DNA from 4 places in the Azospirillum sp. genome. Region 3 is predicted to be linked to each of the others. Evidence: riboswitches for the same ligand, from Rfam matches in the RefSeq annotation. Region 3 holds a riboswitch; each other region holds the start of a gene.
The links. A riboswitch is a leader RNA that binds a small molecule or an ion and turns the genes downstream of it on or off. The one in region 3 is predicted to bind thiamine pyrophosphate.

Region 1: it holds a riboswitch for thiamine pyrophosphate, as region 3 does, so the genes downstream of both, ACRWK7_RS11960 (ABC transporter ATP-binding protein) here and thiO (glycine oxidase ThiO) in region 3, are expected to answer to the same signal.
Region 2: it holds a riboswitch for thiamine pyrophosphate, as region 3 does, so the genes downstream of both, thiC (phosphomethylpyrimidine synthase ThiC) here and thiO (glycine oxidase ThiO) in region 3, are expected to answer to the same signal.
Region 4: it holds a riboswitch for thiamine pyrophosphate, as region 3 does, so the genes downstream of both, ACRWK7_RS29830 (ABC transporter substrate-binding protein) here and thiO (glycine oxidase ThiO) in region 3, are expected to answer to the same signal.

The regions. Positions count from the first base shown of each region.
Region 1 covers NZ_JBOZRT010000050.1:113,043-117,808, forward strand. The annotation lists gene ACRWK7_RS11945 (hypothetical protein) at 1-463, opposite strand, end outside; gene ACRWK7_RS11950 (acetoin utilization protein AcuC) at 591-1,703, opposite strand; gene ACRWK7_RS11955 (DUF1194 domain-containing protein) at 1,794-2,555, shown strand; TPP riboswitch at 2,563-2,670, shown strand; gene ACRWK7_RS11960 (ABC transporter ATP-binding protein) at 2,663-3,424, shown strand; gene ACRWK7_RS11965 (ABC transporter permease) at 3,609-4,370, shown strand; gene ACRWK7_RS11970 (ABC transporter substrate-binding protein) at 4,374-4,766, shown strand, end outside.
Region 2 covers NZ_JBOZRT010000124.1:11,600-16,365, reverse strand. The annotation lists gene trmD (tRNA (guanosine(37)-N1)-methyltransferase TrmD) at 1-399, shown strand, start outside; gene rplS (50S ribosomal protein L19) at 440-835, shown strand; gene ACRWK7_RS26830 (BON domain-containing protein) at 1,115-1,486, opposite strand; TPP riboswitch at 1,590-1,722, shown strand; gene thiC (phosphomethylpyrimidine synthase ThiC) at 1,796-3,592, shown strand; gene ACRWK7_RS26820 (DMT family transporter) at 3,759-4,661, opposite strand; gene ACRWK7_RS26815 (hypothetical protein) at 4,724-4,766, opposite strand, start outside.
Region 3 covers NZ_JBOZRT010000033.1:18,969-23,734, forward strand. The annotation lists gene ACRWK7_RS06730 (hypothetical protein) at 1-205, opposite strand, end outside; gene ACRWK7_RS06735 (PaaI family thioesterase) at 223-684, opposite strand; gene ACRWK7_RS06740 (thiazole synthase) at 734-1,510, opposite strand; gene thiS (sulfur carrier protein ThiS) at 1,526-1,732, opposite strand; gene thiO (glycine oxidase ThiO) at 1,729-2,892, opposite strand; TPP riboswitch at 2,883-2,981, opposite strand; gene mgtE (magnesium transporter) at 3,179-4,612, opposite strand.
Region 4 covers NZ_JBOZRT010000143.1:41,176-45,941, reverse strand. The annotation lists gene deoA (thymidine phosphorylase) at 1-1,146, shown strand, start outside; gene ACRWK7_RS29840 (DMT family transporter) at 1,150-2,139, shown strand; gene ACRWK7_RS29835 (class I SAM-dependent methyltransferase) at 2,166-2,741, shown strand; TPP riboswitch at 2,770-2,871, shown strand; gene ACRWK7_RS29830 (ABC transporter substrate-binding protein) at 2,927-4,045, shown strand; gene ACRWK7_RS29825 (branched-chain amino acid ABC transporter permease) at 4,161-4,766, shown strand, end outside.

The DNA of each region.
Region 1 (4,766 bases), on a different contig from region 3:
TGGCCTCCTCGAAACTGCCCGCCCACACCTCGGCGATGTTGGTGTAGCGCCAGATCGGGTTGGCCTGCGCGCGCTCGCCGTTGGCGCGCGCCGCCGCGGCGGCCGCCTCGCGGCTGACGTTCACCGTGTACTTGCTGGTGCTCGCCGAGGGTTCGCCGACCTCGTGCACGAACAGCGGCGGCTGTTCGGCAAGATCGGCGATGGCCTTTTCCATCCGACGGATGTCGCCTTCCAGCCGATGCTTTTCGGAGCTCTGCTGGTTGCGGCGCGACACCGCTCCGCTAACGCGGTCCTGCAGGTCCTGCGCTTCCGAGTGCAGCACGTAGATGCGGTTCTCGAGCTGGTCCAGGCCGGCCGACCGCTCCAGGAACCCGGGCAGAAAATCCTTCATCAGCGCGGCCACCGGGAGCGCCGCCAGCATGATCGCGCCGATGGCGATCAGAAGCAGGGTCGTGTTCGACATGTCCCGGACTTCGCGTTCCTTCCGCGCGCACGCGCACCCCGTGGACAGTCGCCGATTTTTTATTGCGCGTCAACGCGTTGCGCCGTGACATCAGCGGCTGTTGCGGATCGGATACAGCAATATCCGTCTACGTGCCCTCCAGGGCCAGCGCCGTCACCCGCCGCACCGGGTCGCGCACGGGCCCTGGGCGTGGCGCGTCGGCCAGCGTGGCGAACCAGTGTTCCGGCGGGTTGCGCCCGGCGCCGCGGTTCCAGGTCAGACTGCGCAGCACCGACTCTGCGGCGTGTGTCGGCCCTTCGGCGGGGTCAAACCCGTTCAGCGTCGCCCAGATGCCGGCCCAGCAGCGCCCGACGGACCACGGGTTGTAGCCGCCGCCGCCGACCACCAGCATCCGCGGTGCCAAATCCATCAGCGCCGCCACCGCCCGCCACAGCGCGCCGTTGGACAGCTCCAGCTTGCTCAGGGGGTCCTCGGCCAGCGCGTCGGCGCCGGTCTGCACCACCACGACCTCCGGCGCGAACCAGCGGCCGAGCGGCCGGATCGCCACCTCCACGAGGTGATCCATCTCGCTGTCGTTGAAGCCCGGCGGGACCGGCAGGTTGCGCACCATGCGGCCGGCGCGCTCTTCCGCCATGCCGGTGAAGGGCCAGCGGCCGTCCTCGTGCACCGACAGCGTCAGCACCCGGTCGTCGTCGGCGAACGCCTCCTCCACGCCGTCGCCGTGGTGGGCGTCAAGGTCGACGTAGTAGACGCGCTCCACCCCGGCGTCGAGCAGCTCCAGGATCGCCAGCACCGGCGCGTTGAGATAGCAGAAGCCGCTGGCCCGGCCGGGGCGGGCGTGGTGGGTGCCGCTGGCCGGGCTGTAGACGATGCCGGGCTCCTCCAGCAGCAGGCGCGCCGCCTGGATGCCCGCCCCGGTGCTGATCGCCGGGCGCCGGTACATCTCCGGAAACACCGGGTTCTCCAGCTTGCCGAGGTTGTAGCGCGCCGCCGTCTCCGCATCGACGCGCTGCTCGGCCTCGGCGCGGGCGAGCGCCAGGATGTAGTCGCGGTGGTGGAAGCGCGCGATCTCGTCCACCGTCGCCACCGGGGTGTCGATGTAGACGCCATCGTCCAGCCAACCCATCGCCCGGCAGAGGTCGATGGTGGTGGAGACGCGGGGGATGGCGAGCGGGTGCTTCGGGCCGTAACTCGACCCGCGGTACACTTCGCTGCCCAGGAAGAGCGGACGGCGTGCCATGGCCCCGACAAGGTGGGCTGGCGCCGGGGTTCCGTCAACGACGCACCGGGGGCCTTGCCGTGACGCCACCGCGCCCTTTCTTGATGAGGGATGCCGACGCCGCTTCGCCTCATCGCCGCGCTGACGATCCTGCTGGTCCTGACCGGACCGGGCCGCGCAGCCGGCGGCCGGGTGCCGGTGGACCTCGAACTGGTGCTGGCCATCGACGTGTCCGGCAGCATCGACCCGGACGAGGCGGAACTGCAGCGCCGCGGCTACATCCAGGCCTTCCTCAACCCCAAGGTCATCAACGCCATCAGCTCCGGCCCCTACGGACGCATCGCGGTGACCTACGTGGAATGGGCGGGCGACCACTACCAGCAGACGGTTATCGGCTGGACCCTGCTCGACCGCCGCGAGGCCATCACCGCCTTCGCCGACCGGCTGGGGGAGAGCGGCATCGGGCGCGAGCGCTGGACCTCTATCAGCGCCGCCCTCGCCTACGCCTCCGCGCTGTTCGAGAACAACGGCTTCGAGGGCACGCGGAAGGTCATCGACGTGTCCGGCGACGGCCCCAACAACAGCGGCCCGCCGGTGACCTTCATCCGCGACGCGGTGGTGGAGAAGGGCATCACCATCAACGGCCTGCCCATCGTCAACGACCGCCCCAACCCCTGGGGCGGCGAGCCGCCGCGCGACCTCGACGGCTATTACCGCACCAACGTGATCGGCGGGCCCGGCGCGTTCCTGGTGGTGGCCGACGGCTTCGACGCCTTCGCGCAGGCGATCCTGACCAAGCTGCTGCTGGAAATCTCCGGACTGCCGCCGTCCAGCGACCACGCCGCTTGCCCGCGCTGTTCCGAGTTGCCATAGTCCCTCCCCTGTCACTGGGGGGAGCCGGCGGTCGGCTGAGAGGTCCCATGAGCGGGACGACCCCTGGAACCTGATCCGGTTCGTACCGGCGTAGGGACCAGTGAGCCATGCACGCGCGCGTTCCACCGGCCGGGGTGCCGGCTCCGGTTTCCGTCACCATCGCCTCCGCCCGCCTGACCTACGGCGGCGCGCCGCTGTTCGAGGATCTCAACCTGCGCCTGGAGCCGGCGGCGGTCACCTGCCTGCTCGGTCCGAGCGGCGTGGGCAAGACCACCCTGCTGCGCCTGATCGCCGGGCTCGCCGAGCCGGAACCGCCGACCACGGTGACCGCGGGCGACGGGCTGCCGCTGGCCGGACGCGTTGCCTACATGGCGCAGCAGGATCTGCTGCTGCCCTGGCTGAGCGTGCTGGACAACGTGCTGCTCGGCGCCAAGCTGCGCGGCGAACGGCGCTCGCCGCCGCTGGTCGATGAGGCGCACGGCCTGCTGGAGCGCGTCGGGCTGCCCGGCCGCGCCGGCGACCGTCCGGCGGCGCTGTCCGGCGGGCAGCGCCAGCGCGTCGCGCTCGCCCGCACGCTGATGGAGCGGCGGCCGGTGGTGCTGATGGACGAGCCGTTCTCGGCGCTCGACGCGATCACCCGCCTGCGCCTGCAGGAGCTGGCGGCGGAGCTGCTGGCCGGGCGGACGGTGCTTCTGGTCACCCACGATCCCCTGGAGGCGCTGCGGATCGGCCACTTCGTGCACGTGATGAGCGGCATGCCGGCGACCGTCGGGCCGGCGCTGGAGCCGCCGGGGACGCCGCCGCGCGCGCCGGACGACGCGGCGGTGTTGGCGATGCAGGGCGAGTTGCTGCGGAGGCTGGCGGGATGAGCTTCAGCCTTGCAACACTTGCCCCCACCCAACCCTCCCCCGCTTCGCAGGGGAGGGCTTTCAGGGCTGATGGCGGAGTTCCCTCCCCTGCGAAGCTCTCGCGCAAACCTATGGTTTGCGCTGACGCGGCAGGCGGATCTCCGATCCGCCGAGAGCGGGGGAGGGTTAGGGTGGGGGAAACGCCATGCGCGTGATCCGCGCCCTCGTCACCCTCGCCGTCCTCCTCGCCGCCTGGCAGGCGCTGGTCTGGGCCACCGGCCTGCCCCGCTTCATCCTGCCCGGCCCGCTGGCGGTCGCCGACGCTTTGCAGCGCAACGCCGGCCTGCTGGCACAGCACGCCGCCACCACGCTGGCCGAGATCCTGATCGGCCTCGTCCTTGGTGTCGTGCTCGGCACGGCGAGCGCCGTCGTCCTCGCCAGCGTCCGCGGCGCGCGGCGCTGGCTGATGCCGCTGCTGGTGGTCAGCCAGGCGATTCCGGTGTTCGCGCTGGCGCCGTTGCTGGTGCTGTGGCTTGGCTACGGCATGGTGTCGAAGATCGCCATGGCGACGCTGGTCATCTACTTCCCGGTCACCACCGCGCTGTTCGACGGCCTGCGCCGCACCGAGCCGGGCTGGCTCGACCTCGCCCGCACCATGGGGGCGTCCGGCGTCTCCACGCTGTGGCACATTCGCCTGCCCGCCGCCCTGCCCGCCCTGGCCTCCGGCATCCGCGTCGCCGCCGCGGTGGCGCCGATCGGCGCGGTGATCGGCGAGTGGGTGGGCTCCTCCTCCGGCCTCGGCTACCTGATGCTGCACGCCAACGCGCGCATGCAGGTGGACCTGCTCTTCGCCGCCCTGTTCGTGCTCGGCGCGTTCGCGGTGGCGCTCTACGCCGTCACGGACGCGCTGCTGCGGCGCGCGCTGCCGTGGCTTCCCGATTCCCATGCGTTCGATGAGAAGGACTGACCGATGAAGTTCCCGTTCGCCGCCGCGGCGTTCGCCGCCGGGCTGCTGACCGCCCTGCCCGCGCTGGCGCAGGACAAGATGACCGTGCTGCTCGACTGGTTCGTCAACCCCGACCACGCCCCGCTGGTGGTGGCGAAGGAGCTGGGCTTCTTCAAGGACGCCGGCCTGGACGTCGAGCTGGTCGCCCCCGCCGATCCCAACGACCCGCCGAAGCTGGTCGCCGCCGGAAAGGCGGAGCTGGCGGTGTCCTACCAGCCGCAGCTCCAGGTGCAGGTCGGCGAGGGGCTGCCGCTGGTGCGCGTCGGCACGCTGGTGTCGACGCCGCTCAACTCGCTGGTGGTGCTGGCCGACGGGCCGGTGAAGTCGGTGAAGGACCTGAAGGGCCGCAAGGTCGGC
Region 2 (4,766 bases), on a different contig from region 3:
GTGCTGGAAGCGCACGGAGTCGAGGAGGTCAGCCTCGGCGATTTCGTGCTGTCCGGCGGCGAGCCGGCCGCGCTTGCCCTGATCGACGCCGTGGTGCGCTTGCTGCCCGGCGTCATGGGGAACGTGGCGACGGCCGACGACGAGAGTTTCGAACGGGGGTTGCTCGAATACCCCCACTACACGCGGCCCGCCGTCTGGACCGACGGGCTGGGTGTGGAGCGGACGGTGCCGGAGGTTCTTCTCTCCGGCCACCACGAGAAGGTTCGCGCCTGGCGGCTCGCCGAGGCGGAGCGGATCACACGGGCCCGGCGGCCCGACCTGTGGTCCCGCTACGAAGCGAGTCGTCCGGTGCCGGAGAAGCGGGCCCGCAGACGCAGGCCGAGTGGAACGACGGAGTGACGGTCCGCCGCGAGGCGCGCCGAGGAAAAGGGGTAGTGTCATGAACCTGTTGCAGCAGCTCGAGCAGGAGCAGATCCAGAAGGCCCTTGGTGACAAGGCCATCCCGGAATTCTCGCCGGGCGATACGCTCCGCGTGAACGTGAAGGTCGTCGAGGGCACGCGCGAGCGCGTCCAGGCCTACGAGGGCGTGTGCATCGCCCGCAAGAACGCCGGCGTGAACTCCTCGTTCACCGTGCGCAAGATCAGCTACGGCGAGGGCGTGGAGCGCGTGTTCCCGCTGTACAGCCCGCGCATCGACTCGATCGAGCTGGTCCGCAAGGGCGACGTCCGCCGCGCCAAGCTGTACTACCTGCGCGATCGCCGTGGCAAGTCGGCCCGCATCTCGGAGCGCACCACCGGCCGCGGCATGAACAAGACCGCCGCCGCCGCGGAGTAATCCGCCCGGTCTGTCGAGCTATCCGGCGCCCGCCGTGGGGAAACCCGCGGCGGGCGTTTGGCGTTGGGATCGTGCCTGTGTTTCGGGGACAACAGGGGCTGCACGGATTTCACGGATCTGGTTTGATCCATTCTTTCACTTCAAGCGCCTTCCTGGTCGTCATCCCCGCCTTCGCGGGGAGGACGATTTGAGAGGTGATCGCGGCAGGGCAATCCGTGCAATCCGTGCCCAAATCCGTGAAATCCGTGTGAACCGGGTTGCCCCGTTGACGCCGCGCCCCTATCGCCGCGTCAGCGAGTTGGTGTGCGCCTCCTTCAGCGTCGCCGGCTCGTTCATGTCGCCGACCACGCCGGGCGTGCGCGTCTCGGGGTCGGCGGGGCTGGAGCCGAGCTCGCCCATCGCCTGCGCCGCCTGCGCGGTGCGGCGCAGCCCCAGGCGGTCGATCACCTGCGCCACGCCGTGGACCTTCGCCGCCAGTTCGGCCGCGCGGTGGCCCTGCTCCACCGAGCCGACGCTGCCGGTCAGCGTCACCGCGGCGTGGTGGACCGTCACCTCCAGATCGTGCGCATCGACGTATTCGTCCTCGGTCAGGCGCTGGGTGACCTCGCGGCGGATGCGCGCGTCGTCGTCCGATTCCTCGTGCCCGAACATAGGTCTGTCTCCCACGGCTGCCACCATACGGAAAGGCAACGGCGCGGCGGCGGGGTCGGTTCCTTTCCCGTTTGACAACGGCTCGCAAGCGGCCCAGCATGGCGCCTCGTTCCAGGGGGGTCCCGTAGGGGGCTGAGATACCACCGGCCAAGGCCCAGACAGGGCTCCGGCGACGTGGTGACCCTTCGAACCTGATCCGGCTCATACCGGCGAAGGGAAGGAACCGCTGCGGGCGCCGAAACACCACCACACCCGCACCTTCTTCCGCACCTGTGACCGGATCTCCTCGACCGACGAAGGAGATCGACCGTGCCAAGAGACCTCACCGACCCCAACTTCTCCGTTTCCACCGGGCCCCTGCCCGCCTCTCAGAAGGTGTACGTGCCGGGCGACCAGGGTGTACGCGTCGCCATGCGCGAGATCCGCGTCGGCGGCGGCGAGCCGCCGGTGCGGGTGTACGACGCCTCCGGCCCCTACACCGACCCCGACATGGCGGTGGACATCCGCAAGGGCCTGCCGGCCCTGAGGGAATCCTGGATCCGCGGCCGCGGCGACGTGGAGGCGTACGACGGCCGCGCCGTTCGCCCGGAGGATGACGGGCTGCGCCCCGGCGAGGCGCCCAACCTCGACGTCCACCCCGGCTCGGAACGCCGGCCGTTGCGCGGCAAGCCCGGCCGTGCGGTGACACAGATGGCGTACGCCCGCGCCGGCATCGTCACGCCGGAGATGGAGTACGTCGCCATCCGCGAGAACCTCGGCCGCGCCGCCGCGCTGGAGCAGGCCCGCGACGGCGAGTCGTTCGGCGCCAGCATTCCCGAATTCATCACGCCGGAGTTCGTCCGCGACGAGATCGCCCGCGGCCGGGCCATCATCCCCGCCAACATCAACCACCCCGAAGCCGAGCCGATGATCATCGGCCGCAACTTCCTCACCAAGATCAACGCCAACATCGGCAACTCCGCCGTGGCGTCGTCGATCGGCGAGGAGGTGGAGAAGATGGTGTGGGCGATCCGCTGGGGCGCCGACACGGTGATGGACCTGTCCACCGGCCGCAACATCCACACCACCCGCGAGTGGATCATCCGCAATTCGCCCGTGCCCATCGGCACCGTGCCGATCTACCAGGCGCTGGAGAAGGTCAACGGCAAGGCCGAGGACCTGACCTGGGAGATCTTCCGCGACACGCTGATCGAGCAGGCCGAGCAGGGGGTGGACTACTTCACCATCCACGCCGGCGTGCGCCTCGCCCACATCCCGCTGACGGCCAAGCGGGTGACCGGCATCGTGTCGCGCGGCGGCTCGATCCTCGCCAAGTGGTGCCTAGCCCACCACAGGGAGAACTTCCTCTACACGCACTTCGACGACATCTGCGACATCATGAAGGCGTACGACGTCAGCTTCTCGCTGGGCGACGGCCTGCGCCCCGGCTCGATCGCCGACGCCAACGACGCCGCGCAGTTCGCCGAACTGGAGACGCTGGGCGAGCTCACCAAGATCGCCTGGAAGCACGACGTGCAGACCATGATCGAAGGCCCCGGCCACGTGCCGATGCACAAGATCAAGGAGAACATGGACAAGCAGCTCAAGCTGTGCGGCGAGGCGCCGTTCTACACGCTCGGGCCGCTGGTCACCGACATCGCGCCGGGCTACGACCACATCACCAGCGGCATCGGGGCGGCGATGATCGGCTGGTTCGGGACGGCGATGCTCTGCTACGTCACGCCGAAGGAGCACCTGGGGCTGCCGGACCGCGACGACGTCAAGGTGGGCGTGGTGACCTACAAGATCGCCGCGCACGCCGCCGACCTCGCCAAGGGCCACCCGGCGGCGCGGGAGCGTGACGACGCGCTGAGCCGCGCGCGCTTCGAGTTCCGCTGGCGCGACCAGTTCCACCTGTCGCTGGACCCGGAGACGGCGGAGCGCTTCCACGACCAGACCCTTCCGGCCGAGGGGGCGAAGGTCGCGCACTTCTGCTCAATGTGCGGGCCGAAGTTCTGCTCGATGAAGATCACCCAGGAGGTGCGGGACTACGCCAACTCCGGCATGGCCGAGATGGCGGAGACGTTCCGTGCGCAGGGCGGGGAGATCTACAAGGCGGCGGATTGATCGATCCTTGAGGGCAACAGGAGATACACGGATCGCACGGATTTGAGCACGGATTACACGGATCTTTTATGCTTGCGTCGCAAGAACAAGAGAAATCCGTGCAATCCGTGCCTCAATCCGCGAAATCCGTGTGTCCTGTTGCCCCCTTTCCGCCGAACCCGAGGGATCACCGCGCCCGCGCCGTCAGCACGATCCCGGCGGCGATCAGCCCGACGCTGAGCAGCACGCCGACGCTCAGCGGCTCGCCGAAGATCACCGCGCTCTCCAGCAGCGCGGTGATGGGCACCAGGCAGACGATCTGCCCGGCCTGGGCGGCCGGCATCACCGCCAGCGCCTTCGACCACCACCAGTAACAGAGCGCCGTGCCGATCAGCCAGTTGTAGACCAGCGCGCCGAGCAGCGCCGGCGCCCAGGTGATCGGCTGTCCGAACTCCAGGACGAGCGCCACCGGGCTCATGACCACCGCGCTGACCGCGATCTGCCAGAAGGTCTGCGTCCAGAACGGTGTCCGCCACACCCGGCGGCGGTACAGGCTGGCCGCCGTCGCCCAGCACAGCGCCGAGCCGAGCAGCAGCCCGTTGCCGAGCAGCATCCGGCGGTCGCTCCAGTCCAGCAGCGCCGGGTTGAAGAACACCAGCACCCCGGCGAAGGCCAGCAGCCCTCCCAGGATGCGCTGTCCCGACGGCCGCTCGCGGGCGATCAGGAAGGCGAGCGGCAGAGCCCAGATCTGCATGGTGTAGACCAGCACCGCGGCCCGTCCCGGCGGCACCCATTGCAGCCCCGCCGTGCTCAGGCCCAGCATGCCACCGACCTGCAGGAAGCCGATGACGCCGAGCATCGTGCGCTCGCCCGCCCTGGGCAGCAGCGGAACCTTGAGGATCGGCAGAAGCGCGGCGAGCAGCAGCGCCGACCCGCACATGCGCAACGCGTTGAAGGTGAAGGGGCTGATGTTGGGCAGCGCCGCCTTCATGATCAGCCAGTTGGTGCCCCAGAACAGCACCACCGCGCCCAACTGTGCGTAGATCGCCGTGCCCGGCGCAGGGCGCGCCGTGGCCGTTTGTTCCGTCATGCCGCCTCCCGTTTCCTCCGGCGCCATGGTAACCGGCGCGGCGGCGCAGGGGGCATGCGCGCTCAGCGCGTCAGCATCGCGCTTTCCTTGCCGCTCACGAAGAAC
Region 3 (4,766 bases):
GCACCTCGGCCTTGATCTCGATCTTGCCGGACTTGGTGGGCTTCAGGCCGGCGTCCTGCACGCCGTCGGGCGAGCCCGCCGGGATCGCGCGGAAGGAGATCGCCTGACAGGCCGCCGGCTCCTTCGCCTGCGCGGGCCCGGCCATCAACGCCGCCCCGGCCATCAGGGCCACGGCACACAGACCCGCAACGCTCGAACGCTTCATGGTCCCCTCTCGCTGGTTTACTGGTTGGAGTCGACGATGGCGATGCAGGTCTGCTGCATCAGCGCCACGTCCACCTCGCGCCCACCGTCCAGCATCGACACGTCGATGGAAGTGACGGTGAGCGTGCGGCCGGACTTCACGACGCGCGCCCGCGCGATCATCTCATCGCCCTTGGCCGGCGACATCAAGTTGATCTTGAACTCGACCGCCAGCACCTCCGACTTCGGCGGCATCAGCGTGTAGGCCGCCCAGCCGCCGGCGTTGTCGGCCAGCATCGCCACGATGCCCGCCTGGAAGAAGCCGTGCTGCTGCGTCAGCTCCTCGCGGAACGGCAGGCGCATCTCGCAGAAGCCGGGCTCCAGCGCGGTGATGGAGATGCCCACCGTCCGGGCGATGGGCTGCTTCTCGAACGCCGCCAGACAGCGGGCCTTCCAGTCGGGGTCGCGGGGCTTGAACGAAACTTCCTTGGGCTGCGCCACGGTCGGGTATCTCGCGGTTGCGGAAAGACCCGCCTAAACTGGCGCGAAGTCACGAACCGATCAAGCCGAGTTGCGGACTGGACGCCTCCGCGCCGAAACGCCGCGGGATTCGGCCGGCCAGCCGGGCGTTCCAGCCGGCCGCCACCGCGTCGCGCATCGCCGCCGCCATGCGCACCGGGTCGCGCGCCTTGGACACCGCGGTGTTGAGCAGCACGGCGGAACAGCCCAGCTCCATCGCCAGCGCCGCGTCGGACGCCGTGCCGATGCCGGCGTCGAGGATCACCGGCACCGGGCTGCGGGCGCAGATCACCTCGATGGCGTGCGGGTTGCGGATGCCTAGGCCGGAACCGATGGGCGCGCCCAGCGGCATCACCGCCGCCGCGCCGGCGTCGGCCAGCTTGCGGCAGGTCACCGGATCGTCGGTGCAGTAGGGCAGCACGGTGAAGCCGTCGGCCACCAGTTCGGCCGTGGCCTTCAGCAGCTCCTCGGAGTCGGGATAGAGCAACTCGCGGTCGCCGATGACCTCCAGCTTGACCCAGTCCAGGCCCAGCGCCTCGCGGGCGAGCTGGGCGGTCAGCACCGCCTCCTTCGCGGTCAGGCAGCCGGCGGTGTTGGGCAGCAGCGTCACCCGGCCGCCCAGCACGTCGATCAGGCTCTCGCCGTAGCCGTCCAGGCTGATGCGGCGGATGGCGGCGGTCGCCACCTCGGTGCCGGAGGCGGCCAGCGCGTCCAGCATGGCCTTCTGGTTGGGGTAGCCCCCCGTGCCGAGGAACAGGCGCGAGCGGAAGCGGCGCCCGCCGATGGTGAGCGTGTCGTCAGTCGTCATGTCGAAGTCTCCCGCTCAGCCGCCCTGGAAGGGACGGACGATGTCCAGATCGTCGCCGGGGCGCAGCGGCGTCTCCGCCCACTGCGCCCGGCGCACCACGGCGCCGTTGAGGGCCACGGCGACGGCCGGGGTGTCCGGCCCGATGCCGCGCGTGGCCAGGAGGTCGGCGACGGAGGCCGCATCCAGCGGCTCCGCCGTGCCGTTCACGCGGATGGTGGTCATGCCGCCTCCCGGAACCGCCCGATGCCGAACCCGGCGATTACCGGATCGGTCTCGCCGGTGAGGATCAGGCGGGCGATCGCGTCGGCGGTCACCGGCGCCAGCAGGATGCCGTTGCGGTGGTGGCCGGTCGCGTAGACCAGCCCTTCCACCTCGCCGGTTCCCAGGATCGGCGCGTCGTCGCGGCTGCCGGGGCGGAAGCCGGTCCACATCTCGTCGATGGGCAGCTCGGCGACGCCGGGCACCGCCCGCCACACGCCTTCGAGCAGCGAGAAGATTCCGCCGGCGGTCAGGTCCTCGTTGAAGCCGCGCTCCTCGCTGGTGGCGCCGATCACCAGACGGCCGTCCAGGCGCGGGATCAGGTAGGTGGTGGGCGTCCACACCACGTGGCGCAGCAGCGGCGCCGCCGGGTCCATGCGCAGGGCCAGCATCTGCCCCTTGATCGGCCGGACCGGCGGGCGGCCCGCGGCGGGCAAGCCCTCGACGCCGCGCGACCACGCCCCGGCGGCCAGCACCACCACGTCCGCCGGGTGCAGCGTGTCACCCACCCACACGCCGGCCGCCCGGCCGCCGCGCAGCTCGATGCGGGTCACCGCCGCGTGTTCGTGCACCCGGCCGCCGGCCTTCAGCACGGCGGCGTGCAGGGCGCGGCTGAGCGCCCGGTTCTCGACCTGATGGTCCTCCGGGCTGAACAGCGCCCCGGCCACGCCCGGCTGCAGGTAGGGCTCGCGCCGGCGGGCCTCGGCGCCGTTCAGCAGCTCGATCGGCAGATCCAGGCCGCGCTGGAACTCGTGCAGGAAGCGCAGGCGGGCCATGTCGTCGGCGGTGTGGCCGATGTACAGCGTGCCCTCGGTGCGCAGCTCGACCGACAGGCCGGTGGCGGCCTCCAGCTCGGCCGCGAAGGCGGGCCAGCGCCGCTGGCTCTCCCGATTGAGGGGGAGCATCCACTCCTCCCCCGGTTCGGTCTCGATGCAGGCGGCGAGCATGCCGCCGGAGGCGTGCGTGGCGCCGCGTCCGGCTTCGCCCTGGTCGAAGACATCGACCCGGGCGCCGGCCGACGCCAGCCGCCAGGCGATGCCCAGGCCGATGGCGCCGGCGCCGATCACGGCGACGGACGGGGACTTAGAGGACGATGGATGGATTGCGGGCGCAGAATCGCTCATAGGCGGCTCCCTTCGCTGGCATTACCCAGACAGGTTCGATGGGTTTGATCTCAGCCGCGCACCACGCGCAGCACCCCATGCCGAGCCCACATGCTGACGGGCCGCCGCAACCAAAGCAAGAAGTTTTTGGAGCGCGTAGCGCGACTGGGCCGTTGAGGCCTCTCGCACAAACCCGCAAGGTTTGTGCTGGCGGCAGGCGGATCCGATGGATCCGCCGGGAGCCCCGCGGCCACATGGCCGCGAAGGCAAGGGGCCGGACGGCCCCGCCCGCCGTTTGAGGGAACAATTACAGCAGAAAAACGGTCGCCAGCGCCAGGAAGGCGAAGAAGCCGACCACGTCGGTGACGGTGGTGAGGAACACCGTGCTCGACACCGCCGGGTCGACGCCCAGCTTCTCCAGGCCCAGCGGGATCATCACGCCGAACAGGCCGGCGACGAACAGGTTGATGATCATGGCGCAGGCGATGACGACGCCGATGGTGGGCTCGAACCACACCCAGGCGATGGCGCCGACCAGCACGGCGAAGACCACGCCGTTGATCAGAGCCACCACCAGCTCCTTGCCGAAGACGCGCCAGACGTTGGCGGGCGACAGCTCGCGCGTCGCCAGCGCGCGCACCACCACGGTCAGCGTCTGGGTGCCGGCGTTGCCGCCCATGGAGGCGACGATGGGCGCCAGCACCGCGAGCGCCACGACCTTCTCGATCGCCCCCTCGAACAGCGAGATGACGCCCGACGCGATGAAGGCGGTGACCAGGTTGACCAGCAGCCACCACAGGCGCGACCTGGAGATCTCGCGAATCGGCGTGTAGACGCCGGTGTCGCCGGCGCCGCCGAGCTTGAGGATGTCGTCCTCCGCCTCCTCGTCGATGATGTGCACCACGTCGTCCACGGTGATGACGCCGCGCAGGCGCCCGGCCTGGTCGACCACCGGGGCGGAGACCAGGGCGTACTGGCGGAAGAGGTTCGCCACCTCCTCCTGCTCCATGGTGACGGGGATGGTGTGCAGGTCCTCGGTGGCGATGTCGGCGATGCGCACCGAGCGCTTCTGCCGCATCACCCGTGAGAGCGGCACCGCGCCGACCACCCGGTGCAGCGGGTCCACCACGAAGAGGTCGTAGAAGTCCTCCGGCAGGTCGTCGCCCGAGGCGCGCAGGAAGTCCAGCGTCTTGCCAACCGTCCAGAACTGCGGCACCGCCACGAGGTCGCGCTGCATCAGGCGGCCGGCGGTGTATTCCTCGTAGGTCAGGTTCTCCTGCACCAGCGCGCGGTCTTCGGCGGGCAGGTTGTCGAGGATCGCCTTGCGGGTCTCCTCGTCCATGTCCTCGATGAGGTCGACGGCGTCGTCGGTGTCCAGCTCGGCCACCGCGGCGGCGAGCTCCTTCGGCTCGAACAGCTCCATGACCTGCTCGCGCAGGTCCTCGTTGAGGTGCGACAGCACCTCGCCGTCGAAGTTCGGGCGCAGGATGTCGATGAGGGCTTCGCGCTCGTCCGGGCCGACCTGCTCGATCAGGTCGGCGACATCGGCGGCGTGCAGATCCTCGACCTCGGCGCGCACCTCGTCGGCGCGGCCGTCGCGCAGCAGGTCGCCGATCTCCTCCACGAAGTCGGGATCGACGCCGTAGGCGCGCTCCTCGTCCTCCTCGCGGAAGGGGTGGCGCGGCTCTTCCGGCTGATGCGGCGGCGGCTGGTGCGGGTCACGGTTTTCGGCCACGTCCATCGTCCGCTCCCGCTTCGGCAGCACCGGGGTGCACGCTTAGGTCTTGTCGAGGAGCCCCGGCGGCCCGGCTTGGCGCGGCCGACGGGGCTCGCACGGAATATAGGCGGGGCGCGCCTTTGTCCAGCGTGTCGGGCGGGACCACGCGTGAACTTTG
Region 4 (4,766 bases), on a different contig from region 3:
GCGCTGACCCGCGCCATGACGCGCTCCGGCCGGGTGCTCGACTGGAAGCCGCTGGACCTGCCCGGCCCGGTGCTCGACAAGCACTCCACCGGCGGCGTCGGCGACAAGGTCAGCCTGATCCTGGCGCCGGCGGTGGCGGCCTGCGGCGGCTTCGTGCCGATGGTGTCCGGGCGCGGCCTGGGGCACACCGGCGGCACGCTGGACAAGTGCGAGAGCATCCCCGGCTACACCGCCAAGCCCGACGTGGCGACGCTGCAGCGCGTGGTGCGCGAGGTCGGCTGCGCCGTGGTCGGCGCCACCGACGACGTGGCGCCCGCCGACCGCCGGCTCTACGCGGTGCGCGACGTGACGGCGACGGTCGAGTCGCTCGACCTCATCACCGCCTCGATCCTGTCGAAGAAGCTGGCCGCCGGGCTGGACGGGCTGGTGATGGACGTGAAGTGGGGCTCCGGCGCCTTCATGACGACGCTGGACGACGCCGAGGCCCTGGCCGAGAGCATCGTCACCGTGGCGACCGGCGCCGAGCTGGTGGCGCGCGCGCTGCTGACCGACATGAACGAGGTGCTCGGCCGCACCGCCGGCAACGCGCTGGAGGTGCGCGAGGCGCTGGCTTTCCTGCGCGGCGATCCGGTGGATCCGCGCCTGTACGGGGTCACCGCCGAACTGACCGCCGAACTCCTGAAGGTCGGCGACCTCGTGCCCGACGTGGCGGAGGGCCGCCGCCGCTTCGACGCGGCCATCCGCAGCGGCGGCGCCGCCGAGCGCTTCGCCCGCATGGTCCGCGCGCTGGGCGGTCCCGCCGACCTGCTGGAGGCGCCGGACCGGCACCTCGCCACGGCCCCGGTGGTGCGCGCCGTGCCGCCGCCTCGCCGCGGCGTGGTGGCCGCCATCGACACGCGCGCGCTGGGCGTCGCGGTCGTCGCGCTGGGCGGCGGCCGCACCCGCGTGACCGACCCGGTGGACCCGGCGGTCGGCCTGGACGGCGTCGCCGGCCTCGGCGACGCGGTGGACGCCGACCGCCCGCTCGCCGTCGTGCACGCCCGCACCGGCTCCGACGCCGACCGCGCCGCCGCCGCGGTCCAGGCCGCCTTCACCGTCGCCGACACCGCCCCGGAGCGCGGCCCGCTGGTGGCCATGAGGGTCTGACCGGTGTGGAAGGGCCTCAAAGCCCTCTCCCCTCTGGGGAGAGGGTTGGGTGAGGGGGCGCGCGGGGGACCGGAAGCGGACGCCACGCAGGACCCCCTCACCCGGCCCTCCGGGTCACCCTCTCCCCGGAGGGGAGAGGGAAACAACCTCCGCGGCATCGCGCTCATCGTCGTCGCCTTCGCGCTGTTCTCGCTGGTCGATGTGCTGATGAAGCACCTCACGGCCACCTATCCGCTGCCGCAGGCGCTGTTCTTCAACGCCTGCGTCTCGCTGATCCCGATCACCGGCTACGCGCTGGTCCGCGGCGGCCCGCGCATGCTGGCGACCGCGCGGCCGGGCATCCAGATCCTGCGCGGTCTCGTCGGCGCCACCGCCGGGGCCGGGGCGTTCTTCGCCTTCCAGCGCATGCCGATGGCCGACGTCTACGCCATCCTGTTCGCCGCCCCCCTGGTCATCACCGCGCTGGCCCGCCCGCTGCTCGGCGAACCGGTGTGCGCCCGGCGCTGGGCGGCGGTGCTGGCGGGGTTCGCCGGCGTGCTGTTCATGCTGCGCCCGACCGAGGCGGTGGTCGGCGTCGGCGCGCTGGGCGCGCTGCTCAGCGCCGTGTGCTTCGCGCTGTCGGCGGTGATCGTCCGCCGCTACGGCACCAGCGAGACGGCGCCGTCCTGGCCGTTCTACGGCAACCTGCTGGTCAGCGCGCTGCTGGCCCCGGTGCAGCCCTTCGTCTGGGTGACGCCGGCCTTGCCCGACCTGCCGCTGCTGCTGTCGGTGGGGCTGGTCGCCGGCACCGCGCTGCTCTGCCTGATCGCCGCCTTCCGCATGGCGCCGGGGCCGGTGGTGGCGCCATTCCAGTACACGCAGATGCTCTGGGGCGTGCTGTACGGCGCGCTGATCTTCGGCGACGTGCCCGACCCGTCGCTGGCGCTGGGCGCCTGCATCGTCATCGCCAGCGGCCTGTACGTTCTGCGGCGCGAGGCGCGGCCGGCGTGCTAGAGTCGGCCGTCCCTGCGGAGCGCGTCATGACCGGCCTCAAGCTCAACCTCGGCTGCGGCGACACCCGGCTCGCCGGCTACGTTAATGTCGACAAGTACGACACCTTCGCTCCCGACATGGTCGCCGACCTGGAGGCCGTGCCCTGGCCCTGGCCCGACGACAGCGTCGGGGAGATCCAACTCATCCACGTGCTGGAGCATCTGGGCCAGTCCACCGGGACGTTCCTCGGCATCATGACGGAGATGCACCGCGTGTGCCGCCATGGCGCCCGCATCCACATCCGCGTGCCGCACCCGCGCAGCGACGGGTTCCTGGGCGACCCGACGCACGTGCGCCCGATCACGCCGGACGTGCTGTCGCTGTTCTCGCTGGAGGCCAACCGGCTGTTCATGGCGCGGCGCTGGCCGAACACGCGTCTGGCCATGCACCTGGGCGTGGACTTCCGCACGGTGGCGGTGACCTACAAGCTGACCCCGCGCTGGCAGCAGAAGCTGGCGTCGGGCGCGATCACCCACGACGAGCTGGCCGAGGCGGCGGAGACCCACAACAACGTCATCGACGAGATCGCCATCGAGCTGGAGGCGCTCAAGGACGCGGCTTGACAAGCCGGCCCGGCGCCGTACTCTCGCCCGCGAACGGCTGGGGTGCCTGCTCCGTGCGGGGCGGGCTGAGACACTACCCATCGAACCTGATCTGGGTCATGCCAGCGAAGGGAGCCGACCGTCGAGGACCGCGGCCCGCGCGCCGCCCTTCGAGCGGCGATCCCCTCCGGCACGGAGGAGAGGCCATGCGTCGATTTGCGTTTCCCATCCTGTTGAGCCTGCTCGCGGCCGGTGCCGCGCACGCGCAGTCGGTCAACGTGCCCGTCCTGGTGCCGCTGACCGGCTTCCTGTCGCTGGAGGGCACCAGCCAGCGCAACGGCGCGCTGCTGGCCCTCAAGCAGGCGCCGGCCGGGCTGAGCGTCACCGCCGACGTGGTGGACACCGGCACCTCGCCGGAGGCCGCGGTGACCGCGCTGGAGCGCGCCGCCGGCAAGCCGGTGACCGCGGTGGTCGCCTCGATGCTCGGCACGCAGATGCTGGCGATGCTGCCGCTGGCGAAGGACTACGGGCTGCCGCTGGTCACCGTGTCCGGCACCGCGTCGATCACCGAGCAGGGCAACCCCTGGGTCTTCCGCTTCTTCCCCGGCGACGCCGTGACCAAGGCGGCGCACGCCCGCTACGTGGTGGAGGAGCTGGGCAAGCGGCGCCCCGCGGTGATCTACCAGACCACCGCCTACGGCCAGGGCGGCAAGGCGCAGCTGATGGAGCAGTTCCGGGCGCTCGGCGCCACGCCGGTGTTCGAGGAGGGCGTGGACACCTCGGCCAAGGACCTGCTGCCGGTGATCACCAAGGCGCTGGCGGCGAAGCCCGACGTGCTGGTGCTGCACCTGCACTCCGCCCCCACCGCGCTGTTCATCCGCCAGGCGGCGGCGCACGGGGTGGACATTCCCATCGTCGCCGGCTCCGCCATGCACCAGCCGAGCACCGCGGCGCTGCTGGAGCCCGCCGAGCTGAAGGGCGTGTGCGCCGAGACCGCGGCCTCCCCGGTGTCCGGCGGCTCGCCGGAGGTGGAGGCGTTCACCGCCGCCTACCGCAGCGCCTTCAACGCCGAGCCCGACGCCTTCGCGCTCGCCCAGTACGACGGCGTGCGGATGGTGCTGGACGCCGCCGCCAAGGGCGCGCGCACGGCCGGGCAGGTGCGGGACGCGCTGGCCAGGGGCACGCACAAGGGCCTCGCCATGACCTACGCCTCGGACGGCAAGGGCAACATGGCGCACTCGGCGGTGATCGTCTGCTACGACGGCAAGACGCGGGTGCCGGTGCTGGTCAAGCGCTACGACAACCTGACGGGCGTGGTGAAGTGAGGCTGGCGTGTTGCCCCCTCCCTAACCCTCCCCCGCCCTTGGCGGTGGAGGGAACTCCGCCGCTCGGCTCCCTCCACCGCGCAAGCGGGGGAGGGACGGGGAGGGGGCCTGCGGCATGATCCTCCTCCAGCTCACCCTCAACGGCCTCGCGCTCGGCGCCGCCTACGCGCTGGTGGCGCTGGGCTTCGTGCTGGTGCTGAACGCCGCCGGGGCGGTGAACTTTGCGCACGGCGACCTCGTCATGGCCGGCGGCATGCTGGCCGTGGCGCTGGCCCAGCTGATCCCCGCCCCGGGCCTCGCCCTGCTGCCGCTGGTGCTGGTCCTGATGGCCGCCCTCGGCCTGGCCGTCTCGTGGCTCGCCTACCTGCCGCTGCGCGGGCGGCCGCACGTGTCGGTGTTCATCAGCACCATCGCCGTCGGCATCATCCTGCAGAACGGCGCCAACGCCCTGTTCGGCGGCGAGCCGCGCGCCGCCCCGCCGCTGCTGTGGGGCGGCACGGTGGCGCTCGGCCCGCTGGTGGTGTCGGTGCAGTCGCTGGCGATCCTCGCCGTCGCGGCGCTGCTGATCGGCGCGCAGCAGTGGGTGTTCGCCCGCACCCAGCTCGGCCGCCGCCTGCGCGCCACCGCGCAGGACCCGGAGATGGCGCGCGCCTGCGGCATTCCGGTGACCGCGATGATCCTCGCCACCTTCGCGCTGGGCACGGCGTACGCCGGGGCGGCG